Regions from separate parts of the Chryseobacterium sp. S90 genome, predicted to be linked through region 3. Evidence: riboswitches for the same ligand, from Rfam matches in the RefSeq annotation. Region 3 holds a riboswitch; each other region holds the start of a gene.
The links. Region 3 has a riboswitch for cobalamin ahead of ACLMCG_RS09215 (acyl-CoA thioesterase). Riboswitches for the same ligand answer to the same signal wherever they lie in the genome.

Region 1 (7,641 bases), on a different contig from region 3:
TTCTGTAGGAGCAGCACAGGGAGCAATTAATCAGGCTCAGCGCTATATGCATGAGCGGCAGCAGTTCGGGAAATCTTTGGCACAGTTTCAGTCTCTTCAGTTTAAAATTGCTGATATGGTGACAGAACTGGTTGCAGCCCGTCAAATGGTACATCTGGCAGCATTTAAGCTTGATTCCAAAGATACTAATGCAACTACTTACTGTGCAATGGCCAAAAGGCTGGCTACAGATATGAGTTTCAATATATGCAATGATGCTCTTCAGATCTTAGGAGGCTATGGCTGTACTCAGGATTTTCCGGTAGAAAGGCTGATGCGTGATGCCAGAGTACATCAGGTTGTAGAAGGAACTAATGAAATTATGAAACTCGTTATTTCAAGAAAGATCCTTGAAGAAGGAGCTACTTTACAAATAAGATGATAACAGATTTTTCATTACTGTAGAATCTTTGATTTTCATCTTATGTGAGCTTTTCTGCGGCATCATTTTAAACTTACTTAAGGGAATTAAAGTATTTTAAAATAAAAACTTTTGTGACTTTTGTGGTTGTCTAAAGTTTAGATAACTTTTAAATAATAAATTTCAATTTTCAACTCTCAATTTTTAATTAAATATCATGAGTGTAATTATAACAGAAATAAAAAATAAGGTCGGAATTATTACCCTGAATTCAGAGAAAACCCTCAATTCGCTGTCATTGGAAATGATAGAAGAACTGAAAGCCGTTTTGGAAGAATGGAAAACCTCTGATGAAGTAGTCTGTATATTCCTTCAGGGAGCCGGAGAAAAAGCATTATGTGCAGGAGGTGATGTGAGAAAGTTACATGATGCTATTATTGCACAGCGTGCAATAGACGATACAAAAGTTCCACAGGATTGTTTCGACTTCTTTTCAAAAGAATACGAAGTAGACTATGCCATCCATACCTATCCGAAACCTGTTATCGTCTGGGGACACGGAATCGTCATGGGTGGAGGAATTGGTTTAATGGTGGGTGCTTCACACCGAATTGTTACCGAAAAAAGTAAACTGGCAATGCCCGAAATTACAATTGGTCTGTACCCAGATGTAGGAGGAACCTGGTTTTTGAATAAAATGCCTTCTGCTTATGGAGTTTATTTAGGATTAACAGGCGCAAGATTGGATGGTTCAGATTGTAAATTCTTAGGATTGGCAGATTATTACATAGAATCCTCTTCAAAAGAAACTATTCTGAATTCCCTTCAGCAGGCAGATTGGAATGGAACCTCTCATAAAACCGTTTCCCATATCCTGGAAAATATTTCAAAAGAGGTCATTATTCCTCAGTCTCAGGCAGCATTACATAAGCCTTTTATCAAACAGTTTGAAGGCGTAGATTCTCTGGAAGATTTCAAGAAAATATTAATCAGTTATAATGATAAAGATGAATGGATCAATAACGGTGTGAAAAGCTTTGAAGCCGGATCTCCAAGTTCAGCGTACATTATTTTCAGACAACTGAAACAAGGTAAAGATTTAAGCCTTGAGGAGGTTTTTCAATCTGAACTGAATCTATCCTGCCAATGCTGCATTCACCCTGATTTTGCAGAAGGAGTAAGAGCATTATTGGTAGACAAAGATATGTCTCCGAAATGGCATCCCGCAACATGGGAAGATATTACAGAAGAATGGATAGATTCCTATTTTAAAGAACTGAAAATGGAGAATGAAAAATTGAGAATGGAGATTTAAGTATTACGCTTTGAACGCTCAACTTTAAACTTTAAACTAAGAAATTATGTCAAATATAGCATTCATAGGATTAGGAAATATGGGTGGTCCAATGGCCGTTAACCTGATCAAAAAAGGCCATCATGTGATAGGCTTTGATCTTTCAGAAGAAGCTTTGAAAATACTGGTTTCAGAAGGAGGGCAGACTGCCGAATCTGCTGTAGAAGCCTCTAAGGGCGCAGATGTTGTGATTTCGATGCTGCCTTCAGGAAAACACGTAGCTGATCTTTATTCAGAAGAGTTTATAAGCAGTCTGAAACCAAACACATTATTGATTGACAGCAGTACTATTGATGCAGTTACAGCCCGTACAGTTGCTGAACTTGCTGTTTCAAAAGGCTGCAGGATGATAGATGCACCTGTTTCCGGAGGAACTGCCGGAGCTCAGGCAGGGACACTCACCTTTATTGTTGGTGGTAAACAGGAAGACTATGAAAAAGCCCGGCCGATACTCAAGTGTATGGGACAGAATATATTCCATGCGGGAGAATCCGGGGCGGGACAGGTTGCCAAGATATGCAATAATATGCTGCTGGCCATTCATATGATCGGAACTTCAGAAGCCATCAATCTTGGGGTGAAACATGGTCTTAATCCTCAGATTTTAAGTGAGATTATGCAGAAGAGTTCCGGAAAAAACTGGTCTTTAGATGTGTATAATCCTTATCCGGGTGTGATGGAAAATGCTCCGGCTTCCCGTAATTACTCCGGAGGTTTTGCAGTAGACCTGATGACAAAAGATCTGGGCCTTGCTGCAGAAGCGGGATTGGAAACCAAAACATCCACACCTCTCGGCAATACGGCATTGAATTTATACAGAATGTGGAGCGAATCCGGAAACGGAAAAATAGACTTTTCAAGTATTATTCAATTTCTAAACAGAGGTCTTTAAAAATTTGAACAGAATATAAAATACTGTCTGTGAACACTTTTTAATAATTTTCAACTATCAACTATCAACTATCAACTATCAACTATCAACTAAAAATGACTTTTGAAACATTACTATATCAACAAAACGGTCACATCGGAACACTGACGATTAACCGTCCGCAGGCCTTAAATGCTTTGAATGAACAGGTTTTAAAGGAGCTGAAATCATTTGCTAACCAGGTAAAATCAGATAAAAATATCAGAGTATTAATCATTACCGGTTCCGGAGAAAAAGCTTTTGTTGCAGGGGCTGATATTAAAGCGATGCAGCAGATGACTCCCGAAGAAGCAGAGGCGTTTTCAATTGTTGCGCAGACAGCTTTTAACGCTATTGAAGAACTTCCGTTTGCGGTGATAGCCGCTGTAAATGGCTTTGCGTTGGGAGGAGGTTGCGAATTGGCATTATCCTGTGATATTATTCTTGCCAGTGGAAAAGCAAAATTTGGACTCCCTGAAGTGACATTAGGATTATTGCCTTGTTTTGGCGGAACCCAGCGTCTTCCGAGAGCTATTGGATTATACAAAGCAAGGGAAATGGTTTTCTCCGGAGAATTTTATTCCGCGGAGGCCTGTAAAGACTTTGGTTTTGTCAATCATGTTTTCGCTCCCGAAGAGTTGCTGAACGAAGCTCAAAAATTGGCAGAAACAATTGCTGCAAGAGGACCTGTAGCCGTTGCAAAAGCGAAACAGTCGCTAAATACCGGATTTGAACTGCATATCACAGACGGATTGAAGCAGGAAGCCGCTTTATTTGGGGAATTGTTTACAACAGAAGATCATAATGAAGGAATCGGGGCATTCATACAAAAAAGAAGCCCGGACTTTAAAGGAAATTAATGAACTGGAAGGCAGAGAATTGAAATAACATGGTTTAACTTAAGTATCATCTTCTATTTTCAATTCTCTGTTTTTCCATTATTTAAATGGTCAGTCCATGATTGTTTTTTACCTCAGCCATAACAAACGTACTGTGGGTACTCCCGATAGAATCTACAGATCCCAGTTTGTTAAACACAAAATCCTGATAATGTTTCATATCCCGTACCTGAACTTTCAGAAGGAAATCAAAATCTCCGGAAATATTGTAACATTCCGCCACTTCTTCAATTTCTAAAATTTCTTTCACAAAGTCATAGCCTATAGATCTGTCGTGAATTTTCAGCTTGATCTGACAGAAAACCGTAAATCCACGGTTGAGCTTTTCAGCATCAAGAACAGCAGCATATCTTTTCACAAATCCTTCCTGTTCCAATCTTTTTACTCTTTCAAAAACCGGTGAAGTGGAGAGGTTCACTTCCTTTGCAAGCTCTTTAACGGTCAGTTTTGCATTTTTCTGGAGCAGCCTAAGCAGCTGTACATCCTTATCATCAAGTTGTTCCACAGAATAATATTCTTTTAGATTATAAAAACAGTCAAATGTAAAGAATTATATGCTTTTATTGATGATTTTAAAAGATTATTTTGCTTAATTAATTGTATTTGATTGTGTGTTTATTCTGTATTGTTAATTTTACACAAAATTAAAAACTTTTAATGATGGTTATTGTCATCGTTAAAAGTACAGTTCCTTAGAGATACTTCATCAAACAGGAAAGGTTTTACTTAACGTAGATTAATAGGGAATCGTGTGAGAATCACGAGCTGTCGCGCAACTGTAAGTAACATGCCAAAGGTTTCTGTCCTTGCATATCCACTGCCAAAAGCGGGAAGGATGACGGAAACCGTTACAAGTCAGGAGACCTGCCTTTACTGAATTGACAATGCTTTCGCGGTCTGAAGCTTTTGGGTCATACAGATGATATATCGGATGTATACATTTTCTCTGTGAGGGAAGTTGTATTGTTTGTTATATCGTGATCCCTGAAATTTTTATCCGTAAAAACATTCCGAAGCATTTTAAAAGGACTTTACCATTAAGTTTAATTAAAAAGTTTAAAAATGCAAACTCACATTCTGGGCTATCCGCGTATTGGTAGCAAAAGAGAACTCAAAAAAGCCTGCGAGCAATATTGGTCAGGTAAGATCCTTTTGGAAGAACTTCTGAATACAGGCAGAACGATCTGTAACCAAAACTGGAACATTCAGAAAGAAGCAGGAATAGACCTTATTCCATGTAATGATTTTTCATACTATGATCAGGTATTGGATATGAGCCTTGTGGTGGGAGCAATTCCTACACGTTATCATGAAGTAGTGCTTAAAAAAAACAACTCTGAGCTGGATCTTTACTTTGCTATGGCAAGAGGATACCAGAAAGAAGGATTGGATATCACTGCAATGGAAATGACAAAATGGTTTGATACCAATTATCATTATATCGTTCCCGAGTTTTATAAAAATCAGCAGTTTAAACTGAGTTCAGATAAAATTTTCAATGAATTTGCAGGAGCAAAACAAGCGGGAATCAATGCAAAACCGGTAATTATCGGGCTGGTTTCTTATCTTCTGTTAGGAAAAGAAAAAGAAGAAGGATTTGATAAGCTGGATCTGGCTGGAAATCTTCTTTCCGTATATATTGAAATTTTAACCAAACTTCAGGAGCAGGGAGCAGAATGGATTCAGTTTGATGAACCTTTTCTAGCGTTGGATTTAACGGAGAAAGCCAAAGAAACCTATTATTTTGTTTACACCGAAATAAGAAAACGTTTCCCGAAACTGAAATTCATTGTGGCTACTTATTTTGAAGGATTAAATGATAACGAATCACTTGCGGCATCACTACCTGTGAATGTATTGCACCTGGATCTTGTAAGAAACCCGGAACAGTTGGATGAAATCCTGAATGGTATTCCGGAAAGCTTAAGCCTTTCATTAGGAGTAGTTGACGGAAGAAATATCTGGAAAAATGATTTTGAAAAATCTTTGTCTTTCATCAGAAAAGCAGTTGAGAAATTGGGATCTGAAAGAGTTTTAATCGCTCCTTCCTCTTCATTACTTCATTCACCGTGTGATCTGGATTTTGAAATCACTCTTAATCCGGAAATTAAAAACTGGCTGGCTTTTGCAAAACAAAAAGTGGCCGAAGTCGTAACACTTAAAGAACTGGCATCCGGAACAGGAAATGAACAGATTCTTGCCTCTTTTGAAGAAAATAAAAAAGCAATTGCAAGCAGAAGAACATCTGCGCTTATTCATAATGATGAGGTCAAGAAAAGAGCGAATGCTGTTACTGAAAAAGATGCACAAAGGATCAATACCTTCAAAATCCGTAAAGAAGAACAGCAGAAAGTCCTTCAGCTTCCTTTATTTCCAACAACAACCATCGGGTCATTTCCACAGACCACGGAGGTAAGAAGCTGGAGAGCAAAATTCAAGAAAGGAGAGCTTACGGCAGAGCAGTATGATACTTTACTGAAGGAAGAAACCCAGAGAACCATCAACTGGCAGGAAGAAATAGGAATAGATGTATTGGTTCACGGGGAATTTGAGCGTAACGATATGGTGGAATATTTCGGGGAACAACTGGAAGGCTTTGTATTTACGAAAAATGGCTGGGTACAGAGCTATGGAAGCCGTTGTGTAAAACCTCCTGTAATCTTCGGTGATGTTTCCCGCCCAACTCCGATGACGGTATATTGGTCTCAATATGCACAATCCCAGACTGAAAAATGGGTAAAAGGAATGCTTACAGGCCCCGTTACAATTTTACAATGGTCTTTTGTACGTGACGATCAGCCTCGTTCAGAGACATGTAAACAAATTGCTCTGGCCATCCGTGATGAAGTTGTGGATCTTGAAAAAGCTGGAATCAGAATCATTCAGATTGATGAGCCTGCAATAAGAGAAGGACTTCCATTACGGAAAACAGACTGGCAGAATTACCTGAAATGGGCTGTAGAAGCTTTCAGAATTTCAGCAAGCGGAGTGGAAGATGCTACACAGATTCATACCCATATGTGCTATTCGGAATTCAATGATATTATTGAAAATATTGCTGATATGGATGCTGATGTGATTACCATAGAATGTTCCCGTTCTCAGATGGAACTGCTGAATGCTTTTGCAGACTTCAGATATCCGAACGAAATCGGCCCGGGAGTATACGATATCCATTCCCCAAGAGTTCCGTCCAAAGAAGAAATGATTGAATTGTTGAGAAAAGCCCAGAACGTCATTCCGGCCAATCAGCTTTGGGTAAATCCTGACTGCGGGCTGAAAACAAGACACTGGGAAGAAACAGAAAAAGCTTTAATAGCAATGGTGGCAGCCGCTAAGGAAGCCTCCGTAGAATATGCACTTTAAAAAACTTTAAAATAATTAGATTCAATAATTCAGATCGTGTTATGATTTTCATGGCACGATCTGTTATTTTAGTGATCCTCACATTTTTTTAGATGAAGTCTAGGTTATTTTGCCTGTAATGAACTCGGTGGATAGCCAAACTGCTTTTTAAATGCAAATGAGAAATGAGATAAATTTTCAAAGCCCAGATCCAGATAAATATCAGAAACCGATCTTCCTTTTTGGGTAAGCAGAAAATGAGCTTCCTTTAATCGTCTAAGCTGCAGCCATTGTCTTGGAGGTATCCCAAATATCTTTTGAAAATCTCTTTTAAAGGCAGACAGGCTTCTCCCTGTCAAATAAGCAAACCGCTCTACATTGACATTGAAATGAAAGTTTTTGTTCATAAAAGTTTCAATATCTATTTTGTAAGGCTCAGAGAAATCAAATAAAATATCCTTAAGACCCGGATCATCGCTCAGCATCAGAAGTAATGCTTCTTTCTGTTTGAGTCGCAGAAGTTCTGTAGAAGCAGGAAGCTCTTCATACGCAAATAAAGAATACATAAAAGAAGTTAATGCCTTTTGATCCGGTTTTATAAAAGCCGGAGTATTGTCTTTCTTCTCTGCCTGATAACCATATTCACGGCTGAAATCACGTAAGATAGCTTCATCAAAATAGATGGTTACCGTTCTTATTTCCCCGTTTTTAGGTGGGTATTTTGCAAACTTCA
Region 2 (7,641 bases), on a different contig from region 3:
ACCAATGACTCATTTGCTTTCTGAAGCATATTTGCAGCTGTATTTCCAGGTAAATATTCCGGAATCTCGTTCATGAACTGTCCTACAGCAGGACGGAACTCCAATACTTTAGCGATATATTTACTGTAAGGTGTTTTTTCTTTGGTAACGATAATTTTAGAGTGATAAACCTGTTCATTTCCTTTATTATTAATTTTTAAAGTCAAAGGATAAGCATCTGCCGTTGGACTGATAAATTCAAGTTCTGAATTCTGAGAGATAATAGAGTCATTGATACTCCATGTAACAGATCCTGAAGCATTGGTAGGAATACTCAACACCTTAAAACGCTCAATGGAATAAGAATCATCAAGACCATTAAAGGTAAACTCATCTGTGTCATCATGTTTACAGGCTATCGCACCTACCAGGAAACATGATAAAACCCCGGTTTTTAAATAAGTAAAGGTATTTCTGTTCATTTCTTAAAGTTTAATTATTTGTATAAAAAGGTGAAGTGAGCCGGAATATTTCCGCCCTCTGTTTTCCATTTAAAATGTCCGTTTTTATCAAAGCAATACACAAATCCAAGAGAAACATAATTTCTTGCATCTGTAATATAGATGTCTTCTGTGATTGGATTTACCGCAATTCCGTAAGGTGTTTTAATGGCAGTTTCGTATTCTTTATCAAAAATTCTGTTGGCAATGATCTGTTCTGTTTTTACATCAATGATTCCAAAGCTCTTTTTATAGCTGTGGGTGTTGTAATTGAATTCGTTTCCGTAGAAATAGAGTTTATCATTCACAATTGTCATTTCACTCACAGCGAGATGGAAATCTTTTTTAACCATTCCCGTTGCCGCATCTATAAGGTATAAGCTGGAAGGAATGTTATAGTAATCTCCTCTTGAGCTTACATACAGATCACCGTAATTGTCTTTTTTAATGTGATGAAGATTGATGGCAACATTTAACTTCTGGATTTCAGTAAAAGTATTCAGGTCAATTACTGAAACAGTATTATCATAATCGGGAGCTTTGTATCCTCCGGAATTAGCAACAAACAGTTTATTCCCTACAATTTCCATTTCTTCCGGCTGATACCCCACAACCACTTCACGCTGGATGGAAAGAGAAGTAGTATCAATTTCCACCACTTTTCCCTTAGGTGCTTTTGGATTGATTGCTACCGGACCTGCATAACTGCTGGCATATGCTTTCCCGTCTTTAAAGGTTAAATAACGACAGTTCTGTAAGGGAATAGAAGTAATACGTTTAGCCGTTTTAGCATCTAACACTTCAATTTTATTGGAAACATTGACTACGATATACAGTTTGCTTCCGTAAACTTTGATATCATTTCCTACATCTCCAAGCTCTTTTACCACATTGGGATTAATTTCTGCATAGATGTTTCTGTAATAGGTTCCTTTTGTATAATCAAAAAAGTCCAGTGTACATTTGTTGCTTCCCATATTCCCTTCGTTCAGCATATAGAATCCTTTTATTGCTGTATTTTCTGAAGGAAGTCCTTCCACTACTTCCTGACGGACGATGATATCATCTGTACGGCATGCAGTAAGAAAAGCTAAAGCAAGAAACAGAAAATAAAAGTTTAGTTTTCTCATAAGGTGAAGTTTAGGATAAGTTTAAAATTTCTTCCCGGCATCGGATAGTTGATTACTACATCATAATATTGATTGAAGATATTATTCATTTCAAGGCTTACTTTAAACTGATGATCCGCCCAGTTGAATTTCTTCTGAACAGAGAGATCATGAGTATACCAAGGCTGTACATAATTGTATTGAATATTATCCTGGTTCACATCATAGCGCTTTCCTACATACATTGCACTGTAATTGAAACTCCAGTCTTTATAATCGGCCATCAGTGCAAATGATCCGCTATGCCATGGTGTGTAAGGAATCTGATTTTTGTAAAATGTATCTTCAGGGTCTGTCATATCTCTTGCACTTTGATAGGTGTAAGAAAGTAATGGCCTCAGTTTTACTTTTCCCAACTGCATTTCTGCCTGAACATTTACGTCAGCACCAATGATTTCCACCAATCCAAGGTTCATCATCAGCCAGCGGAACATACTTCCGTTAGGAGCAGCGACAATTTTATCCTGTACTTTGTTGTAGTAGCCGTCTACTTTAGCATAAAAAGATTTAAAGAAATGATTGTTATAGTTTTTCTGGTAGGTAAATCCTACATCATACTGATTGGTAAATTCCGGCTTCAGATAAGTGTTTCCGATATTCGTGTAATATAAATCATTGAAAGTAGGCAGTCGGAAAATTCTTTTATAGAAAGCTCTGAGGGTAAGTTCAGGAATTATTTCAGGCTGGTAGCTCATAAATACAGCGGGTCTCCATTCTCTGCTATCTCCCGGTCTTTTGTTTTTTCTTACTTCTTCAAAGGTAAATGTGCCCAAAAGGCTTCCCAGAATTTTAAACCTGTTCCACTGGTAGGTTGTTGCCAAAGCGACTAATGTAGTATAACGTGTAGGATAAGAAAAGTTATCCAGATTGGCGTCCAGATTATTGTACTGAAAATCTCCACTCAGGCTCACATCCCAGTTGGGAGTAATTGAATAGATATTGGATGAAGAAAGATAAACTTCTCTTTGGATGTAGACATTATCCGTATACATAATAGATTGCGAACGAACGGTATCCATAAAATGGGTATAATCGTAGGCAAATTTTGCTTTCAGCTGTGTTTCAAATTTTGGGAACAGTTTTTTCCGAAGATTGGCCTGTACGAAATAATTTTCATCGGAAAGTCTCGCTCCTCTTCCTCCAAAACGGCCGTTCACAATAGGTGCCGGCATTCCGCGGTCTGAAATGTAACCGTAACCACGGATATTCCAGCTTCCATTATTCAAAGTTCCATTTAAAGAAGTTTCAAAACGTTTTGCCTTAATATCTGAATCCTGTCTTTTTGCGATCGTGTCATAAGCCTGCTGTCCGTCAGGATATTTCTTGGCATATCGAAATCTGTAAATTCCGTCACTTTGCATAAATTCTGCGCTGAAACTGGCTGAAACTCTGTCTGAAATTTTCTGCTCCAATCGGAATGACGGGTTGAAAAGATCAATGGAAGCACTTTTTGCTCTTATTACAAGATTGGTTCTCCTTATTCCCTTAAACACAGGAGTTTTAGGTTGTAAATAAATAGATCCGGACGAACCAAAATCTTTTGCCGGTTGGAAGATTTCACTTTTCTGCCCGTTGTATAATGATATCTCTTCAAGATCATCCAAAGAATACCTTCCCAGATCAACAAGACCGTTTTGGGCATTTCCCAGTTGAATTCCGTCGTAGAAGACTCCTACATGCTGGCTTCCGAGACTTCGGACGTTAATGGTTTTCAGCCCTCCTATTCCACCATAGTCTTTAATCTGAACTCCGGAGAAATACCGCAGCGCATCTGCTACAGAATGACTGTTCAGTCTTTCAAGTGCTTCCCCTTGGATGGTTTGTGCCGGAATGATTTCTTTAAAATTTTTTTTGTAGAGACTGATCACCTTGATGGATTCTTCCTTCAGCGTATCATTTTTCTTTTTTTGGGAATATAAAAGCTGAGATGTCATCACCAGTATTGTGAAAACAGCTTTATAAATTGTAGAAGTAATTAGTTTTGCCGCCATTAGCTCATTTAGGATAATGATGACGCTAATGGTATAAGAAAACAATGACAAAGCACAGCTGTCACTGCACAGAATCATTGATGTCCTAAGCTTTATTCCACGAAAGCGTCAAACGATTATTTTCTGGCAGGTCTTCTGACTTACTCCATTTTTGAAATCCTTCCCATTAAAAAACAGTGGATATATTCTTCAAAAATCTTGGTGTGGAGCTTACAGCAGCGGGTCTGTCCCGGATTTTCACCGGATTCCCTTTTAAGAGCTTTTTATGGCTCACCAAATTTCGGGCAAAGATAAAAAATTATTCCTAACCCCCAATTAAATTCATGATTCATAAACAATTAAAGCTCCCGAAGGAGCTTTAACATTATTAAAAAGGGGTTTATTTTAAATTCCAATATTCAGGAAAATACTGAATCTGGATTTTGCTTCAATATCACCACCTGCCAAATGGGTATACATAGGAAGCATGAGTTCACTTCCCAGACTCAGTTTTTTATAAGAAGCTTCAAATCCCAGTTTGCCATACAAAGCACTTCCCGCAGTATTGGGCAGCGCTTCATCAAACTGTTTATTCTGTGCATACACTTCTCCCTGCACTCCGGTTTTTACAGAAAAGATTGACTTTTCGTTTCCGGCAACCTGATAAAATCCTGTCGCAGCATAGTTCCACTGGTTTCCGAAACGGTAATTTTTCTTATTTTCCGTTTTGATCGTATAATCTGTATTGACCAATACAGCCACTTTATTCTTTTGAAATTTATAATTCAAAGCCGCCTGATAATCCCAGCTTCCGGTTCCCAATTGAAAACTCGGATTAACTCCGGATGCACCTTTTTCATCAAATTTCCCCAAAGGAATTTTCACTCCCAAGCCTCCGCTTATGTGATGGAAATTATCTTTAGAATTCATCAGCTGGTAAATTCCCATCAGATTCAGATCTCCGATTCCATTGATTTTGATATCTCCCTGCATGGTTTTCTTTTCATGGAAATGAAAGGGCAGGCTTGCATAAACACTCAGTTTTTTAGTCAAGGGAATTTTCCCCCAAAGCTGTAAAGTATTGAAGTATTGATCTTGTGTAAGGTCTTTTACAAATAAATTCTCCTTTGCTTTGTAATGTTGTGCAAAGTATTTGATTCCGATAAACTGTGGATTGAGTAAAGATTCAAATCCGGAAGATCCGTTACCAGCTGCACAGCCGCAAGCATCACAATCATCGTCAAAATCAAATCTGCTAAAGCTTTCCGGTGCAATATACACGCTGTCTCTAATCACATTGGCCTGGTTCAGGCTAAATACCATTAAACTTAGTATTGCTATAATCTTCTTCATGTTTTCTATAAATTATTCTGCAAATTTTGGATTGGAGATAAAACTTTTATCTGATAATGTTTTCAGGAATGCAATGATGGATTGTTTTTCCTGGCTGTTCATGGCAATTCCCGTATGGCCATTCTGTTTCAGCTGAGGATCGAGATTGGGATTATCTTCTACCTGATCTGAATAAAAATTGAGCACCGCTTCTAAGGTGTAAAATCTTCCGTCATGCATATAAGGCGCTGTATATTCTACATTTCGCAAGCTTGGAACACGAAATTTCATCCAGTCAACCTGATTGAGAGAAACTCTGTACCGTCCGGCGTCTTTGAACTCCGTATTGTAATACATTCCTGTATTTCTGAAACTCTCATCCGTAAACAGTTCTCCGCTATGACAGGAAGCACATTTCTGCCCGAACAAAGCCATTCCCTGAGATTCCGCTGAAGTCAATTGTTCTTTTCCCTGCTTGAATCTGTCGTATTTTGAATCTGCAGAAATTAAAGAAGCCATAAACTGTGATAATGCTTTTAAAATTCTTTCGCCAGTAATGGTTTCATCTCCATATGCTTCTCTGAAGAGCTTTTTATACTTCTGATCATCTTTTATCTTTGAAATAGCATCCGGTATGGAGCTGTCCATTTCATTGACATCTGTAATAGGACTGATCGGCTGTTCATTAAGGTTGTGAATCACTCCGTCCCACATATATCTTTTCAAAAAAGCCATATTCTGAATGGGCGGTGCATTTCGGATTCCTATTCTATCATCTACTCCATGACTTACGGTATGCCCGTGATGGGTGAATGCATTTTCCTGAATATGGCAGAACCCGCATGAAATAGTATTATTCCTGGAAAGTCTCCCTTCATAGAATAATTTTCTTCCCAGCTCTACTCCATTTTTAGTTACCGGATTGATTGATTTATCAAAAGTCATTTCCGGAAAATAAGAAGGAAACTGCAGATTGTACGCTTCATCTTTTTCCAACGGCTGGATCACCTCATCAGAACAGGAAATACAACTCAGGAACAATACAAGCAGAACCAATATCGTTTTAACAAAAACATTAATCATTGTGAACGTGGTCTACTTTAAACATTTTTGTAAGATTATTGGTAACGTCTACCAGATGTTGGTTTGAACCCATCAGCATATCATTGGTTGTGGTAAGTACAAGAGCCTTATCTCCGCTCAAAAACTGATTCAGATCTGCAAGAATATGAACAGAAGGGCGAATTTGTGACGTTACTCTTGCTGTCGTTGGAAGGTTCAATGTGATTTCACGGTATAGATCAGCCTGCTCATTAGCCACAACATTTCCCATGTTTCCGGTATGGTTCATAAATTCCTTGGAAGGAGCATCATTTCCATATTTCCCTTCCAGTTTTACAAAAACATAACCGGCAGCCCATGACCATGTCAATCCTTTCTGCTTGGCTCTTGTCCAGAATTCAGCTTGTCCGTCCTGTCCCAGCAAGTAGGCTTTCTGGCTGATTCCCAATCCGAATTTTATTTTTTTATAATTGTTTTTCGGAACTCCGTCAAGGTTAAGGTAGATGATTCCGGCTACCGCATCGGCCTGATCTACGATAAAAGCACCTTTATCAGGATTGTTTTCATTGTACTTAAATTCATTTCCGCCTTCGTCAATCAATGTGATATTGCTAATGATATATTTTAAAGCAGAAAAATTATGCTTTTGTCCTTGGGAAGAAGTCTGGACCGTCTGATTTAAGACAACATCTCCTACATTATTAAATCCGTTTTCAAATTTGATCTGAAGTTTTCCGGGAGTGGTATCCTGCGGATCATCATCCCTGCTGCTTTCGCAGGATACAAAAGAGAATAAAGTAAAGGCAATAAAGAATAATGATAAAAATTGAGAAATTTTCATTGTTGATTTTTTAAGTTGAATTATAATTTTTGAATGCAAAAACATTCTTTTTTTACCACAAAAGGCACAAAAGTTTTTACACTTAAGTTTATTAAGTGATAAGCTTTATGTACAATAAGAACACTTAAGCTTTTAAAAATCTTTGATTCTTAATTGATGTAAGCTTTTGTGACTTTTGTGGTTGAATAGTGATGGTATACCTTAAAAAACCGGTGGTTTGAAAATATGGGTCAGAAACAGAAAAGAATAGGCTGTTTCGTAAGTGAAGTTGAAATTGAAAAACGGTCGTTTTTCAGTGGTAGTGATCTCTATGGCTTCAGGCAGGATATAGATATCAAGAATTTTCTGTCCTGAGTTTTTGAGTTTCTGAAAAGGTGAAGATTCTGAGTCATTGGTTTTAGCCAATTCTTTACTCAGATAACATTTTCCGTTACAGTGAATCTCCGGCCTGGATTTATTAATACAAAGAACTTTAACGATATAATCATAATTTACAGCATACTCTACCAATGGTACCAAAGGTCTTAGCACCATATAAAGAGTAAAAAGTATGCTGTAAAATAATTTCATCAGACTACTTTTTGCTTATAGCTTCGTCATATCTTCTGCTGATCTCCTTCCAGTTCGTAACGTTCCAGATAGCGGTAAGATAATCTGCTCTTTTGTTCTGATATTTTAAATAATAAGCATGTTCCCAGACATCAATTCCGAAAATAGGAGTTCCTTTCTCTTCTACGACATCCATCAAAGGATTATCCTGATTAGGAGTAGAAGAAACAAACAGTTTC
Region 3 (7,641 bases):
AACACCTGCTACTTTTTGTTTTTCCGGATCACGGAACAGTTGTTTCTTATCGGTATAATTGTTTCCTGAATAGTTCTTTCTGGTAGATGTTTTTTCAGAAAAATAAGCCTCTTCCTGTTCTTCAATTTTTTCCGGGCTTCCGATCTGTGCGATTACCTTTTCTACATCGGTATCGTTGATCACTTCGCGTTTTCCCAGAGAATCTTTGAATATCTCCACCATTCTTATTTCTATGTCATGCATTACCTCATCTGCCTCAGAAGCATCCAGTGAGCTTCTCAGTGCGTTCAGGTAATCGCTGAGCTTTATATATGCGTGTTCTTCTATTGTAAAAGAAAAACCTGCGAGTCCTATTGAGAGTGTCTTGTTCATAGCTTTGTTTTTTAATTTTGTTGAGTGATGTGGTTTACTGAGGCTGTCAGCTCATTCCATGTGTTTTGAAGTTCATCCAGGAAAAGTTTTCCTTTTTCTGTGATCTGATAATATTTTCTGGGTGGCCCTCCTGTAGATTCTTCCCATCTGTAAGAGAGAAACTCTCCGTTTTTAAGTCTTGTAAGAAGAGGGTAGAGGGTTCCTTCCACTACATCCAGTTTTCCTTTTTTCAGTTCGTCAATTAGATCAGAAACATACATTTCGCGATTATTGATGAGACTTAGAATACAGAATTCCAGAATTCCTTTTCGCATTTGCGCTTTGGTATTTTCGGTATTCATCTTTGATAAGTTTTGTTAATTAGTTATATAATTTTCGAAGTTCGGAACCTAGCTAGTTGTACCTATTTCGATTTTACATTACAAAGATATGTAAATAAAATGGTATTATGCAATACAAAGTAGTGGAATTTTTAAAATAAATAATGTAAAATATTGATAATCAATTGAATAATTTTTATTGAGAATTTTAAGAAAATGAATTTAAGTGAAAAATAGTTGAAAAGTTGTTAAAATTTTTGATGTGATTGAGAAAAATATTCAGAAACAATTCAGATTACCCATTACTAATTGCTCATTATTCATTAATTATTTTATTGCTCACTATTTCATCTAGCCCCGATAGCAGCGGTTACCCCACAGCAGATTGGCTTCTGGGTGGTGCGAGGAGTATGAGCGTATAGCGGGAAACAGCTTCTATCATTAAAGACTCTTTTATTTAATGGTTGTTAATTTGCTTCAGATCCTTACAGATAATAAGGCCGGGATTTTGAGATCGGTATTATGATTCGTATTTTTGTTAGGAAAAAAAACACCTAAATCTATTTACTATTACCATGAATTTATTAAATACGTATAGGCATTTATCGGCTTTTGTTTTACTTGGGCCTGCATGTTTCGGACAATATCAGTTTGAAGTAAAAAATGTATCAAATAAATATAACGCAATCATCCATATAGAAAATTGTAATGATGGCCAATGTGGGGGAAAAGGAACGGTAGAATTGTTTGACAATAATAACAGCAAGGTACAGAGTTTTGTTTCTGATAATCTTGTTTTAAATCCGGAACAGGGACAAAAATTGATTCCGGGGAAACTGATTCCTCTGACAAATGACCAGCGTTCAGTAATTATAGATGATTTTAATTTTGACGGAACCGAAGATATAGCGATAAGGAACGGAAATATGGGAAATTACAGTTCGGCTTCTTATGATGTGTATGTATTCAACAGTACAAGAATGGCATTTGTAAAAAGTGAAGAACTTACAGATCTGGGCTCAAGCGGCTTTGATTTTTTTGAAACAGATGCCAAACGCAAACGTCTTATTTCCTATGGTAAATCCGGATGCTGCAGGGTTTTCACAACAGAATATGCCGTTATTCCGAATAAAGGACTGGACAGGGTGCTTGAAAAAGAGGAAGATATGACCAATGAGGATCAGGTAAGGGTAGTAACCAAAGAAAAGATCAATAATAAATGGATTACCAAAACAAAGGTATATCCGGCAGATCAATATAACAGAAATAAAAAGTAAGATGAAAATTCAGAAAGAAATCGACTTTATCCTGGCAGTGGACGCCTTGAAAAATGTACAGAGAAGAAATTATAATGCTGATGATTCCCGAAGAGAGAACACAGCAGAACACTCCTGGCAGATTATTATTCTGGCTCAGGTTCTTTTTCCGTATGCTAAAAACCGCGCGGATATTGATCTGTTGAGAGTAATAAGAATGCTTTCTATTCATGATCTGGTAGAAATAGAAGCTGGTGATACTTTTATTTTTGATGAAAAAGCAATGGTAGGAAAGTTTGAGAGAGAGAAAGCATCTGCCCAAAAGATTTTCGGAATCCTGGACGAACCTTTGCGTACAGAGTTTTTCAATCTGTGGCTTGAGTTTGAAGAGGAAAAAACTCCTGATGCTATTTTTGCCTGTGGGATTGACAGAATTATGCCGTTTATCTTAAATTCTCATACTTCAGGAAAAAGCTGGACAGAAGCCGGAGTAACAGAAAGACAAATCCGAAATATGCTTGAAAATGCCATCAATAGAGCTTCGGACGAAATGGGAGAGGCTTTTGAACTGCTGTTGAACAGAAGTCTGGAAACGGAAAAAGTGGTGAAATAAAATGTAAAGAACATAGAATAAGCTTCGGGCGGCCTCTGGCCGCCCGAAGCTTTATTATTTATAGTATCTGGATTGGTTTCTTGAATTCATCAATCGCTACAAAAGTAAAATCACCCACAATGGCTTTTTCTCTTTCGTAGGAATACATCTGCTCGGTATAGATCTCAACATTTACTTTCATACTGGTTTTTCCCACGTAGGAAACTTTCCCGATCAGTTCTACAATAGTTCCGGCAGGAATAGGTTTTTTGAAATCGATCTTGTCACTGCTCACCGTTACCACTCTTTTTCTGGCAAATCGGGTGGCTGTAATAAAAGCTACTTCGTCCATCAGCTGCATGGCCGTACCACCAAAAAGGGTATCGTAATGATTGGTTGTGTTAGGGAAAACCGCTTTAAAGATTCTGGTTTCGGATGCTTCAATTCTTTCTTCTGTAGTCATATATCATTATTAATTAAAGCGAAATGAAAACGATATTAAAACAACAGAATAATGACAGGAACTTAGAGAACCCCTGAAACAATCCATCAGATCAATACAACTTCAAATCGCGAAAGTTATTTGTTTAAAGAAATAGGCAGGTCTCCTGACTTGTAACATCTTTTATCTCCTTCCCATGCCTCGCACAGTGGATCTTTGATAAAGATTTCAGTTACTTACAGTTGCGCGACAGTCCGTGATTTTCACACGGTTCCCTTTTAATCTGCAGTGATGCAGAACCAATTTCTGTGATGAATAAGCGTTAAAACTTTTCGGGTGCAAAAATAATGAATTTATTCCGGATTATGGTAAATAATCTGGCTGATTACTCTCCCTTTCTTGATCGTCCACAGTGTGGTGTATCTGTTTTCTCCTGAACCGTTTATCATGTATAAGAAAATATTGTCGGTATCCAGGGAGGTTACACCAATGTTCTCAAAATCCATTGTAGGCTGGAACATGTTTTTGATGGCTTCTCTTACAAAGACAGAACCTCTTCCGGGTTGTTGTACCCTGATCGATTTGATTTCAGTCATTCCTTCAGGAAGATCATTTCCGATTCCCCAGGGCTTTACTTTATCGATAGTCAGAAGTTTTCCTTCAGCATCTTTTTCCTTCTTACGATAGCCGGCGTTGGAAGGGTAGATATCAATTACTACTTTGCTTCTTTGGGCAGTAGGGACTTTCGGATCAGAATTATCTGTGAAAATAAGTGATTTTCCGTTTTTAGATTTGGAAGGAGTGTAGGCCGGAAGCTGATCTATATAAGCAATACGTTCTTTATTGACCATTCCTTCTTTATCAAGTGTTTCATGCCGTACAAACGGTTTATCATCATCCTGTTTTTCAGGATATTTGATCCAGATCCATTCTGTTTCTCCGGGAGCAGGTTTTACATAAACAAATACATCTCCTTTACGCATACGGATCTTGTCTACAATTTTCCTGTAATTGTCTTTATGAACCCGTACATTGGCATATCCTTCTTCAGCTTTTACCACTCCGAAAGGAACTTTATTCTGTCCTTTTACAAGGGCTAAAGAAAAAATACTCAAGGCCGATATATAGAATGCTTTGTTTATGAAAGTCATTATGAAATTTTTTTGATCCCCAAATATATAAATTAAATGCTTTTCGGAAGATAATTATACTGATGCAGTTCTTTAAAATCTTGTATTTGTTTCAAACAATGATAAGAAATAGGTTTTGACAGTGATATTCTCTTGAATGGATATGTTTTTTACTTGTATGATTTAAAAGTATTAAAAAAATACAATAATATGTAGTATAAATATCAGGTATGTTCTATAAAATCCCTATTTTTCAAGAGAATTTAAAAACTAATAAACATGACAAAAAAACTACTTTATGTATTCTCTTTTATTTTGGGGATTTCCAGCTTTCAGGCAGAAAACAAAATAGAAGCAGGATCAGAATCTTTATTTTACTGTGATACGAACGTTCCCACCGGTGTTCAGATGTCTGCTATAACCCTTACCTCCGGAACTGTTACATGGACTGCTGATCCGGATACCCCGAATAATTTTATCAGATACAGATTACCCGGAACTACTACCTGGATGGTAGCTACTCCTACACCGGGGCAAAATTCATTTACTATTACGAATCTGCAGCCTTGTACAGTTTATGAAGTGCAGGTAGCAAAAATATGCACTACTCAGGGAATGTGGTCAAACCCTATATTTTTTACAACAACACTGAATTACTGTTCTAGTGCCTCTACAGATACAAGTATGATGCATATTTCCAACGTTACAGTAACTTCTTCCGGGATAGCATCTCCAATGATAAGCGATTCCGGCTCTTCCAATTACACAGATTACAGAAGTGATCTGAGCCGTAGGGTAAAGTTTTATATCGGAAGTACAGGAAATAAACTTTCAGTAACCAATACCTGGACCGGTACTCCGGGTACGACAACTGTAACAGCATGGATAGATCTTAATGCCAACGGAATTTTTGAATCTACAGAAAGAGTTATGGTAGCAAATAATATCACTCAGGCTGCTCCGGCAGTTTCTGTTTTTACGATTCCAAGTCTGGCAGCGTTGACAACTTGTGGAGTAACCATGAGGGTTGTTACAAATCAAACAATGCCTGCAGATGCCTGTAGCACATTTACCTACGGAGAAGTTGAAGATTATGGCGTGGACTTGATAAATTTAACACTAGGAGTGGAAGAATCGGCGAAGTCTGTAAAACCGGAAATTTATCCTAATCCGGCATCTGATATTTTAAATATCTCCGGAATTTCAGAAGCTACCAATTATGAAATTTATAATGTTCTGGGGCAGAAAGCAGGTGAAGGAAAAGTTTCTGATCATAAAGTAAACCTTAGTCATTTATCCGAAGGAATTTATTTTATTCAATTGAAAGATAAAAACAGTGCAATCCGGTTAAAATTCATTAAGAAATAAAAATAAAAAAGAGAGAGTACCTTTTTGGTGCTCTCTCTTAGTATTTGCGTAAATGAGTTCATTCTTTAACTAATTTAAGATTAATTAAATTCTCTCAAGTTCATCCGCATTAATCGTTGTCTTGAAGGTTCCATAGTTGACAATTACCTTGTTTCTGGAAATCTTTTCAATGGTTCCCACACTGGTACTTCCCGTAATACGAACACGCTGTCCGATTTTCATCCAAATAGCACGGTCACTTTTACGCTGTTCTTCCAGTTTTTCATTGGTTTCTGCAATTTTTTCAATCACTTCCTCCTTTTTCAACTGTTGCGTAATTTTTCTCTTAACAACCTGCAGACGTTTTGTTTCATCCTTATCATGACCTAATTTCCTGAATTTCTCCTGCTCAAGAAGTTTTACAAAGTCTTTTACAACATCCTTCCTGGATTTTCCCTTTGTATAGCTGTCGATGAACGTTTCAATCTTATTCCCGAACTGAAGCTTACGGTGTTCCTCTTCATATAATTTCTGGAAATTGAACAGTTTCTGCTGAAGCTGGTCATTCAGTTTCTGAAGATTGTCACGCTTGTCTTCTACAGACTCTTTTCTTTCTGCAAGATCGGATTTCAGTTTTTCAACTTCAAATTTCTCCTGCTGCAGCTTTACAATAGTCTTGTCGAGGTTAACGATATCGTGCTCCACCTTTTTCTTGGCAGAATGAATTATAAATCTTGGAATTTTATTTTTTTCTGCAACTTCAAAAGTAAATGAACTTCCTGCCTGGCCTACTTCCAGTTTATACATCGGCTCCAGTGTTTCTTCATTGAAGAGCATTGCTGCATTCTGGGCGTTGGGAAGCTGTTCTATCACCAGTTTAATGTTGGTGTAGTGAGTCGTGATAATGGCGAAACTCTTTTTATCATAGAAAAACTCCATGAAACTCTCTGCCAGAGCACCTCCCAATTCCGGATCAGAGCCAGTACCAAATTCATCAATCAATAGAAGTGTATTGGCATCAGCCTCACGGATGATTCCGGACATTTTCTTCAATCTTGATGAATAGGTTGACAGGTGGTTTTCAATGGATTGGTTATCACCAATATCAGTCATTATCTTCTCAAAGAAAAACATTTCAGATTTGGGATGAACCGGAACCAGAATACCACTCTGAATCATCAGCTGTAATAGTCCTACCGTTTTCAGGGTAATTGATTTTCCACCGGCATTAGGCCCGGAAATACAAATGATTCTGTTATGTTCCGTTAAAGCAAGAGTCTGAGGGTGAATCGTTTTATTCTCTACTTTATTTCTCAGCCATAATAAGGGATGGTAGGCATCTTTAAGTTTCAATGTCTTGTGACGGTTGATCTTTGGAAGAATTCCGTTCACTAAATCGGCAAACTTGGCTTTTGCTCTTGTAAGATCAAGATCAAAAATATAAACCTGATATCTCCATAGCTGAGGTTGAAACTCTGCCAGTTCTGCGGTAAGCTGTCGGAGAACTTTGTCGATTTCCTTTTTCTCTTCCTCTTCACTTTCACGAAGCTTGAAGTAATGCTTTACAACACTGTCCGGCTGAATGTAAGTAATGGAACCTGTTTTGGAAATTCCAAGCGTTCTTCCGGGTACTCTTTTTTTGAATCCTGATTTTACGGCCAAAACCCTTTGGTCATCAATAATGGTTTCCCGTATGTCATCCAAAAAGTCACTCTGTCCGTACGTGGTAAGGGCGCGGTTGAAATTTTCCTGTATCGCTTTTTTAGCAAGCTGAATTTCAGTTCTTATACCTTTCAAAGCTGGAGAAGCTTCATTTTTTACCTCACCAAAACGGTTAAAAACCTTATCTACTTTATCAATGATCTCTTTTCTGAATTCCAGTACAGAAACCTCTTCTAATAAAGTTGGGAATGTTTCCGGCATGGTAGGGAAGAACTTCTGCAGTTTTCCGATCTGTTCCGTGATGGTTTTTATTTTGATGAAAGCAGCATTTTCCAAACGGTAGTTTTCAATCAGCATCAATTTCAGCTCACTTTCAATATCTTCATATTCATCAAACGGAATCGCATTTGAACTTTCAAAACTCGACAGATATTCCGACGTTTTTTTTAACGAAAGTTCCGCCTCGTCTATTTCCATTGGGCGAAGTTGAAGAATTTTTTCTCTTGTTTTCGGAGAATAC
Region 4 (7,641 bases), 150 kb from region 3:
ATGAAAAGAAAAGCTTCCACAGATATAGACTTTGTGACCGAACAAAGTGGTATTGAGCTTGCCCAGAGTGTAGCTCAGGATATAGATCCTAAATTAAAAGTTTCCGTATTCAAAACGTATGGAACGGCAATGATCAAGTATAAAGACCTTGATCTGGAATTTGTGGGAGCGAGAAAAGAAAGCTATACTGAAAACAGCAGAAAACCTGAAGTAGAAGGCGGAAGCCTGGAAGATGACCAGAAAAGAAGAGATTTCACCATCAATGCGATGGCTATTTCTTTAAATAAAGATAATTTCGGAGAACTTATTGATCCCTTCAATGGGGTTGATGATCTTGAAAAAGGTATTTTAAGGACTCCTTTAGAGCCTGCTCAAACCTATTCTGATGATCCGTTGAGGATGATGAGAGCCGTTCGTTTTGCTTCAACTTTAAATTTTAAAATTGAGGAGAACTCTCTGCAGGCTATCCAGCAGGAAGCAGAAAGAATCAAGATTGTTTCGATGGAAAGAATCATGGTAGAATTCAACAAAATCATGATGTCTGAAAAACCGTCTATCGGACTGAGGCTGATGGAACAAACCGGTCTTATGAAGCTGATAATTCCGGAACTGATAGAATTGAAAGGAGTGGAAGAAGTGGAAGGACAAACACACAAAGATAACTTTTACCATACGTTGGAAGTAGTAGATAATATTTCTGTGAATACCGATAATCTTTGGCTCCGTTGGTCTGCTTTGCTTCATGATATTGGTAAAGCCCCTACGAAAAAATTTGTAGAAGGAACAGGATGGACCTTTCACGGACATGAATTTTTAGGTTCAAAAATGACCAAGACACTTTTCCAGCGATTGAAGTTACCATTGGGAAGTGACATGAAATATGTTCAGAAGATGGTAAAGCTTTCATCCCGACCTATTGCTCTGATTACTGATGATGCTTCAGACTCTGCATTGAGAAGACTTTTATTTGATGCCGGAGAAAATCTGGAAGATCTTTTCACTCTTTGCAAAGCTGATATTACGACTAAGAATTCTAAGAAACAGGAAAAATTCAAAAGAAACTTTGAATATGTAGCCGTGAAGATCAAAGAAGTGGAGGAAAAAGATCAGGTAAGAAACTTCCAGCCCCCTATTACCGGTGAAGAGATCATGGAAATGTTTAACCTTAAGCCTGGCCGCGAAATCGGTATCTTAAAAGAGAAAGTTAAAGAAGCTATTCTTGAAGGCGAAATTCCCAATGAAAAAGAAGAAGCCACAAAATTTGTGATTGTTGAGGCGGAAAAACTGGGACTGACACTATAATTCAATTGATAAATAATAAAAATCGCGGGGGGGGGTTTCCTCCCCCCACCATTTTTTTTTTCTCCCCCGAAAAAAAAAACAGCCGGGTTTTTTTCCAAGCAGCGCGAAAAAAAAAAAAAAAATGGAAAAATAAAAAAATTATTTTTTATACTGTGAAGTATTATGGATTCAGAAAAGTACCGTTAGCACCAAGACCTCCTGTTTTAAGAGAACTCATTTTGCTACCCGTAGTTGCTGAATATATTACCATTTCGCTTTCTGCTGTAAATTGCTTAACATCTGACGCGAAGATTCTTCCATCAATAACATTAAATCCATAAAGCGTAAAATAAGGGCCACCATCTGCAGCTGTCAACAATGGAGCTGTAGGAACGGTTGGTGTAGCTAAACTTGTTGTATATACTTTATCTGCAGAACTGAAGTAGATCTTATCATTATCAATCTGAAGGTTTGTAGCGTTTGGAATTCCTGTCAGTGTTACTACCGGAGTTATTGCTCCTGTGCTTGAAATTTTATAGACATAAGAATTTGCAGTTGTTGAAGAAACTGTGTAAACATTAGATTTGTATGAAATAGTACTGTTAATTTTACCATTCGGAACCGTAATTTCAGTCTTACTGTCATTAGAAGTATTGATATAGGTAATCATATTTCCGAATCCTGACGTAGCATTCTGTACAAAAACATTTCCACCTGCTTCTACTGTTTTATCAGCCCCACCTGTCATAGTGATTTTGCTTACAAATGAATTGTCAGAAGCTTTATATTTGGTTACGCTTGTTGCATTCGTAGAGAAGTTCAGGTTGGAAACATAGATAAAGCCATTAGCAAAAGTAATTCCTCTTGGATTATCAATCTGATCCGTAATTACGGCTAGCTTTTTAAATGTATAACGGTCTACTACAACAATTTTGTTTGAGTTATTTATCACAAGATAAGCCTTATTTCCGTTAAGACCAATGGTCTGAAGAACATCACCCAGAATTTCTTTATTGTTATTATAACCATATACATCATCCTGCTTCAGGCTCAGATCTCTTGTCAGGAATGTTACTTTAGCCCCCTGACTGTTGAAGTTACCTTCATTAGCTATGAAATACCCGTTCTGGTAAGTAATCGGAGAAACTTCAAATTCAGCGGAATCGCTTGTACATGAAGACATGTTAAATAATAACACTACTGCAAATAGTACAGTTAAAAGTTTAGTTATTTTCATAATTTATTCAATTTTAATTTATTAAAAATTTATTGCTGCATATACACTATAATTTCTTTTCGGTAAAGGATAAAAAGAAACCGTTTTATAGTAGGTATTTGTTACATTATTCACTTTAAATCCTAAGGTATATTTTTTCGCTAAAGTTGCTGAAACACCCATATTCAAAAGAAAATAAGGATCTATGGCATCTGATCTCTTTTCATCACTTGTGGTATAGGTAACACCATTCAGTAATCCCTGTGCAAAAAACTTAAAGAAACTGTATTCATAATCTATATTGGCACTTCCTCTATGCATAGGCACATAAGGCCTCTGAAGCTGCGTTTCTTTATCAATGGATCTTGCATAATAATATCCTGCATTCGCTCTGAATTTATGATTACCCAATTGTTTACTAAAAGACAGCTGAGATTCTAATCCGAAAGATTCAACTTTATTGACATTGAATGCCTGCCAGTATCCTTTGGCCGTAGGAAGCCATGCAATAAGATCTGTAATGTTCATATAATACGGAGACAAAGTAAGTCTGAAATCCCCTACTTTGAACTCATTAGTCATATCTACCTGAGTAGAGGTTTCCGGTCTCAGCTCTTTATTTCCTCCCGGTTCATAATAAATATCATTAAATGACGGATATCTGAAGTTTTTTGACACATTAACGCTTACATCATACCATTTTGCAGCACTCCATTTTCCGGAGAATGAATACATAAACGGTGACTTCACATCCTCTACAAAATCTTTCTTGAATCCACCTTCAAAACGCAGGTTTTTAGTTGCAAAATACCTCAACAATCCGGAAACGGAACCAACATTTCTGCTGACATTGGATATTCCGCTCGCATATCCTTCTCCTTTATTGATCTGAAATTCTCCGATAATATTAAAATTCCACTTAGAATTCAGGAAGTAATTGAAATCATTTTTAAAGATGTAATTTTTCCCTGTTCCGCCACTGGATTTAGGCAGGTTTAGCAAACCGAAATACTGAAAATTTTCTTCTGTATAAGCAGCTTTAAAAGAGTTGCTGAACTTTGTTTTATTCCAGTCCCAGGAAAGAAGGCTTCTTATACTTTGTGTTTTATATTTTGTTTTTGTTCCCGTTTCTTCATACACTGGATAATGTTGTGAAGAATCAAAGAACTGGCTCTGCCACGAAATTTTATGATCATCCGTCAATTTATAGGATGCTCCTACATTGAAGGTTGTATTGTAATAATTCCCATTTCTGTTGATGTAATTCAGATCACTTACCTCATAATTATTTTCGCTTACAGAATAATTTCCTGAAGCTTTAAAACTGAACTTATCATTGCTGTAAGAACCTTTTACAAAATTATTATAGGTATTAAAAGAAGCAACTTCAGAAAATAAAGAACCATGGAAGCCTTTATTAAAATCAAGCGTATTATTAAGGTGAATACTTCCCCCGATAGCACCACTTCCATAGACTACACTTCCTCCGCCGGCTTTTATACCGATCTGGTCATATCCGAACAAAGCAATATTATTGATATCTCCCTGTCCTAAGAAGCTGGAGTTGATATTAATCCCATTCCATACAAAGGCGGTCTGCTGGGCAGTAGTTCCTCTGAAAGAAGGTGAAGAAACAGCTCCACGGCCATTTTCTTTGATAAATACCTGTGACTGAAATCTCAGAAGTTCAGAAAGATTACTGGAGTTTTTCTCGGCCTCTTCTGCCGAAATTATTTTTACGGGATGAAAAAGTTTCACCCTATTCATCTGGTTGTCGAAGACATAAATAGTGTCAATGGTTTTCTCTTGTCCAAAAAGAAAACAGCCATAAGATGAAAAAAGCAGTACTAAAGATCTTTTTATATCCATACTCTTTTACTTTTCCTCCGAAAGCAATATGTTTTTTTATTATAATTCCGGCAGGTCTCCTGACTTTCGCATTCTGCTCCTTCCCGTTTTAGACAGTGGCTGTTTGCAGAAACTTTTATTGCGATTTACAGTTGCGGGGACAGTCCGGGAGTTACACCCGATTCCCTTTTCATTCCAAAATACTGGAAACCAAAATTTTTGCAAAGATAGTTTTTTATATGTATTTGCCAAAAAGTGAGATGAGAGTGTATCAGATTGAAAATTTGAAGCAATAACTCACAAAAAAAGCTGCTTTCGGTTGAAAGCAGCCATGTATCATAGAATAATCGTATGCAATTATTTACCAATAACTTCTGTAATTGGGTTTCCTACATTTCCACTTGGAAACTGAATTTTCAATAGGGAAGATACCGTAGGTGCAATATCTGTCATGTGATAAGCTTTGTTACTTTCTCCCTGCTTAACTCCCCAACCCATAAAGATCAATGGAATATGTGAATCATAAGAATTCCAAACACTGTGGGTAGTTCCTGTTTTTGAATATGGAGGAAGCATAGAATCATGAGAAATCAACTGGATATCTCCACTTCTCTGTCTGTTGATCCCGTTGATAATTCTTTGTTTGATGGGTTCCGGAATACTTGCCTCCTGAACTTTATCTACAGAAACTGCATATAAAACCGTAGGATCTTTCTCAATTTCTTTTACAGCAAAGTTTCTTACATCATCCAATTCAAGCTTACTGTCAGCCAATACTTTTCTGTCAAAATAAATCTGATAGTTATCAATCGCATTGATCAGTTTATCAGCTCCAAATTTATCTTTCAGTTTTTGGTTCAGATTTTTTTCTGCATCTTCACCAAAGAAACCTGTCGGGATTTTATGCTCTTTAAGGAATCCTACAGAATGCGCTCCACCGTGGTCTGCAGAAAGGAAAACCGTATACTCACCTTTTCCTACTTTAGCATCCAGATAATTGAAGAATTCTGCTAAATCCTGATCTAATCTGATATAAACATCTTCTACCTCAATAGAATTCGGTCCGAACTTATGACCTGCATAATCAGTAGATGCAAGGTTGATCGCTAAGAAGTCTGTGATATTATCTCCACCCAGTTTTTCACCTTCTACAGAAGCTTCTGCCAACTTCAATGTCAGCGTATTCCCAAAAGGTGTATAACGGATATTATCTTTTTTAGCCTGATAATCCTTTGCTAAATTACTGTAGGGGAAAGTAGGTGTTTTTGCACTTCCCAGCAGTCCTTCCCAAGAAGAATTGTCCGGTGCACTTTCCGTATATTGATTGATTGGAAGTAAGGTGTTCCAACCGTTGGCTACTAATTTTTCAGGAAGATTCTGAGAGTTGAATGATTTTACCCATTGAGGAAGATCATTCATATACCATGTACTTGTAATGAAATTTCCTGTGCTGTCATCAAACCAGAAAGCTCCGTTTGGAGTATGCCCTGCAGGAAGAATAGAAGCACGGTCTTTCAAAGAAACTCCGATTACTTTTCCCTGGAAGTTGGTTGCTAATCTCAATTCGTCAGTCACCGTAGTAGACCAAAGATTTTTTGGAGAATGGCTTCCGGTTTTTACATTGGTTGTTCCCACTGGCTGAACGCTCTCGTCTGCAGTACAGTAAACTCCTTTCCCGGTTTCTTTATCTGTCCAGTCGTTTCCTGCAATTCCGTGAATAGCCGGTACTGAACCTGTGTAGATACACGTGTGTCCCAAAGCTGTAATGGTAGGAACATAAGGAATGTGTACATTATTTAAAGAATATCCTGTATTCAAAAGTCTTTTGAAACCGTCATTTCCATATTTACCATAAAAACGGTATAAATAGTCCCAACGCATCTGATCTACTACCAGACCTACAACTAATTTGGGTCTTTCCAGTTGGGTATTTTTGTTCTTCTGTGCATTGATTGTAACTACGGACAAAAAAGTAGCTGCCGCAATTGAAATGTTCCTAAGCATCCAAGTAAATTTTTATTGACAACAAATTTAAGGGTTTTGAAAGTTTTGGAGTGTGAAATTTTATTTAATTTTGATTATTGTACAATTCATCAATCAATCTTCCATGATTTTAGGCGTATACTGGTATTTCAAATTTCCAAATGATTTATATGACTTTAAATTCTTCAAATTTTATCCGGGATATGGCGGACATGCTGATAATCCAGCAGAACTGGCAGCAAGAGTTCAGGTAGAAAATATGGATGATTTTATCGGAAAGCTGGCAACATTGAAAGAGCATTTCAAAAAAACTTATCTGCACTTGAATATCAATGAAAACCAGCTGATCATCAATATCGGAGATTATCAGCTCTTTGATTTTCATTTTCAAATGGCAAAAGAAATAGAAGAACTGTTGATTCGCGAACATGCTGAATTGATAGATTCCAGTATTCCTTTTACCATCCAATCCAGCAAAAGTTATGCTCCGGAAAAAGAAGAATTCAAAAATATAGAACACCGTTTCATTCAGATGGTTGGTTCTGACTTCAGGAAAAGCAATGCAGAAAATTACGCTGCCAGAATTGATTGTAATCTGCCTCTGCAATACAAACAAAGTCTTATTGATGATTTAGCGCGGATAGGTAAAGAAGAAAATCTCAATGTATTTTACTATAATGATTTCGATTTTAAAGATCATTGTAATCTGATGCTCTTTTTCACCAATGGCAGACAGAAAATGGAATCTGTTCAAAAGGTTGATATCAATTCTTTTGGAAGTAAAGTGCGGCAGCTTACTCAGAAATATCCTTTTCATTTCGGACACTTCGGAAGCTTTAAAGAATATCCTTTACGGGGTCCTCATGTAGAACTCATGGTGGATGAGGAATATATTTTAAATAAAAAATAAACCATTTTAATTCAATACTATTATCAAATTCAAATATGTCATTCTGTACGTGGAAGATGTAGAACAGTCTATGAACTTTTATAAAAACACCTTCGGTTCTGGAATAAAATTCATCACTCCTGAAAAAGATTATGGAGAACTGCTGACCGGAGAAACCACTCTGTCATTTGCTGCTGTAAACCTTGCAGGTTCTAATATTAAAAAAGGTTTCTTAACTTCAAAAACGGAAGACAAACCTTTTGGAATGGAACTGGGATTTGTTACTGATGATGTAGAAGCTTTGGTGGAAAAAGGAATAAAAAATGGCGCTGAACTGTATGAAGATATTGCTGTAAAACCTTGGGGACAAAAAACAGCTTACATCAAAGATCCCAATAATTACCTGGTAGAAATCTGTACTGAA

Region 1: another riboswitch for cobalamin. It lies ahead of metE (5-methyltetrahydropteroyltriglutamate--homocysteine S-methyltransferase); the one in region 3 lies ahead of ACLMCG_RS09215 (acyl-CoA thioesterase).
Region 2: another riboswitch for cobalamin. It lies ahead of ACLMCG_RS13855 (TonB-dependent receptor plug domain-containing protein); the one in region 3 lies ahead of ACLMCG_RS09215 (acyl-CoA thioesterase).
Region 4: another riboswitch for cobalamin. It lies ahead of ACLMCG_RS08520 (TonB-dependent receptor plug domain-containing protein); the one in region 3 lies ahead of ACLMCG_RS09215 (acyl-CoA thioesterase).

Annotation. Positions count from the first base shown of each region.
Region 1 is NZ_JBLGCX010000001.1:849,485-857,125, reverse strand. Features, by position in the region: gene ACLMCG_RS03950 (acyl-CoA dehydrogenase family protein) at 1-421, shown strand, start outside; gene ACLMCG_RS03945 (enoyl-CoA hydratase/isomerase family protein) at 618-1,715, shown strand; gene mmsB (3-hydroxyisobutyrate dehydrogenase) at 1,762-2,646, shown strand; gene ACLMCG_RS03935 (enoyl-CoA hydratase/isomerase family protein) at 2,742-3,524, shown strand; gene ACLMCG_RS03930 (Lrp/AsnC family transcriptional regulator) at 3,607-4,068, opposite strand; cobalamin riboswitch at 4,264-4,450, shown strand; gene metE (5-methyltetrahydropteroyltriglutamate--homocysteine S-methyltransferase) at 4,626-6,929, shown strand; gene ACLMCG_RS03920 (helix-turn-helix domain-containing protein) at 7,034-7,641, opposite strand, start outside.
Region 2 is NZ_JBLGCX010000004.1:410,755-418,395, reverse strand. Features, by position in the region: gene ACLMCG_RS13865 (cell surface protein) at 1-461, opposite strand, end outside; gene ACLMCG_RS13860 (YncE family protein) at 476-1,609, opposite strand; gene ACLMCG_RS13855 (TonB-dependent receptor plug domain-containing protein) at 1,606-3,639, opposite strand; cobalamin riboswitch at 3,747-3,932, opposite strand; gene ACLMCG_RS13850 (transporter) at 4,024-4,971, opposite strand; gene ACLMCG_RS13845 (cytochrome-c peroxidase) at 4,984-6,033, opposite strand; gene ACLMCG_RS13840 (MbnP family protein) at 6,026-6,853, opposite strand; gene ACLMCG_RS13835 (hypothetical protein) at 7,055-7,423, opposite strand; gene ACLMCG_RS13830 (superoxide dismutase) at 7,428-7,641, opposite strand, start outside.
Region 3 is NZ_JBLGCX010000002.1:319,792-327,432, forward strand. Features, by position in the region: gene ACLMCG_RS09195 (PspC domain-containing protein) at 1-372, opposite strand, end outside; gene ACLMCG_RS09200 (PadR family transcriptional regulator) at 384-713, opposite strand; gene ACLMCG_RS09205 (XAC2610-related protein) at 1,268-1,969, shown strand; gene ACLMCG_RS09210 (HD domain-containing protein) at 1,971-2,561, shown strand; gene ACLMCG_RS09215 (acyl-CoA thioesterase) at 2,620-3,003, opposite strand; cobalamin riboswitch at 3,121-3,301, opposite strand; gene ACLMCG_RS09220 (hypothetical protein) at 3,336-4,133, opposite strand; gene ACLMCG_RS09225 (GEVED domain-containing protein) at 4,392-5,480, shown strand; gene ACLMCG_RS09230 (endonuclease MutS2) at 5,565-7,641, opposite strand, start outside.
Region 4 is NZ_JBLGCX010000002.1:167,736-175,376, reverse strand. Features, by position in the region: gene ACLMCG_RS08530 (CCA tRNA nucleotidyltransferase) at 1-1,302, shown strand, start outside; gene ACLMCG_RS08525 (YncE family protein) at 1,463-2,518, opposite strand; gene ACLMCG_RS08520 (TonB-dependent receptor plug domain-containing protein) at 2,540-4,366, opposite strand; cobalamin riboswitch at 4,398-4,575, opposite strand; gene pafA (alkaline phosphatase PafA) at 4,703-6,349, opposite strand; gene ACLMCG_RS08510 (hypothetical protein) at 6,453-7,238, shown strand; gene ACLMCG_RS08505 (VOC family protein) at 7,258-7,641, shown strand, end outside.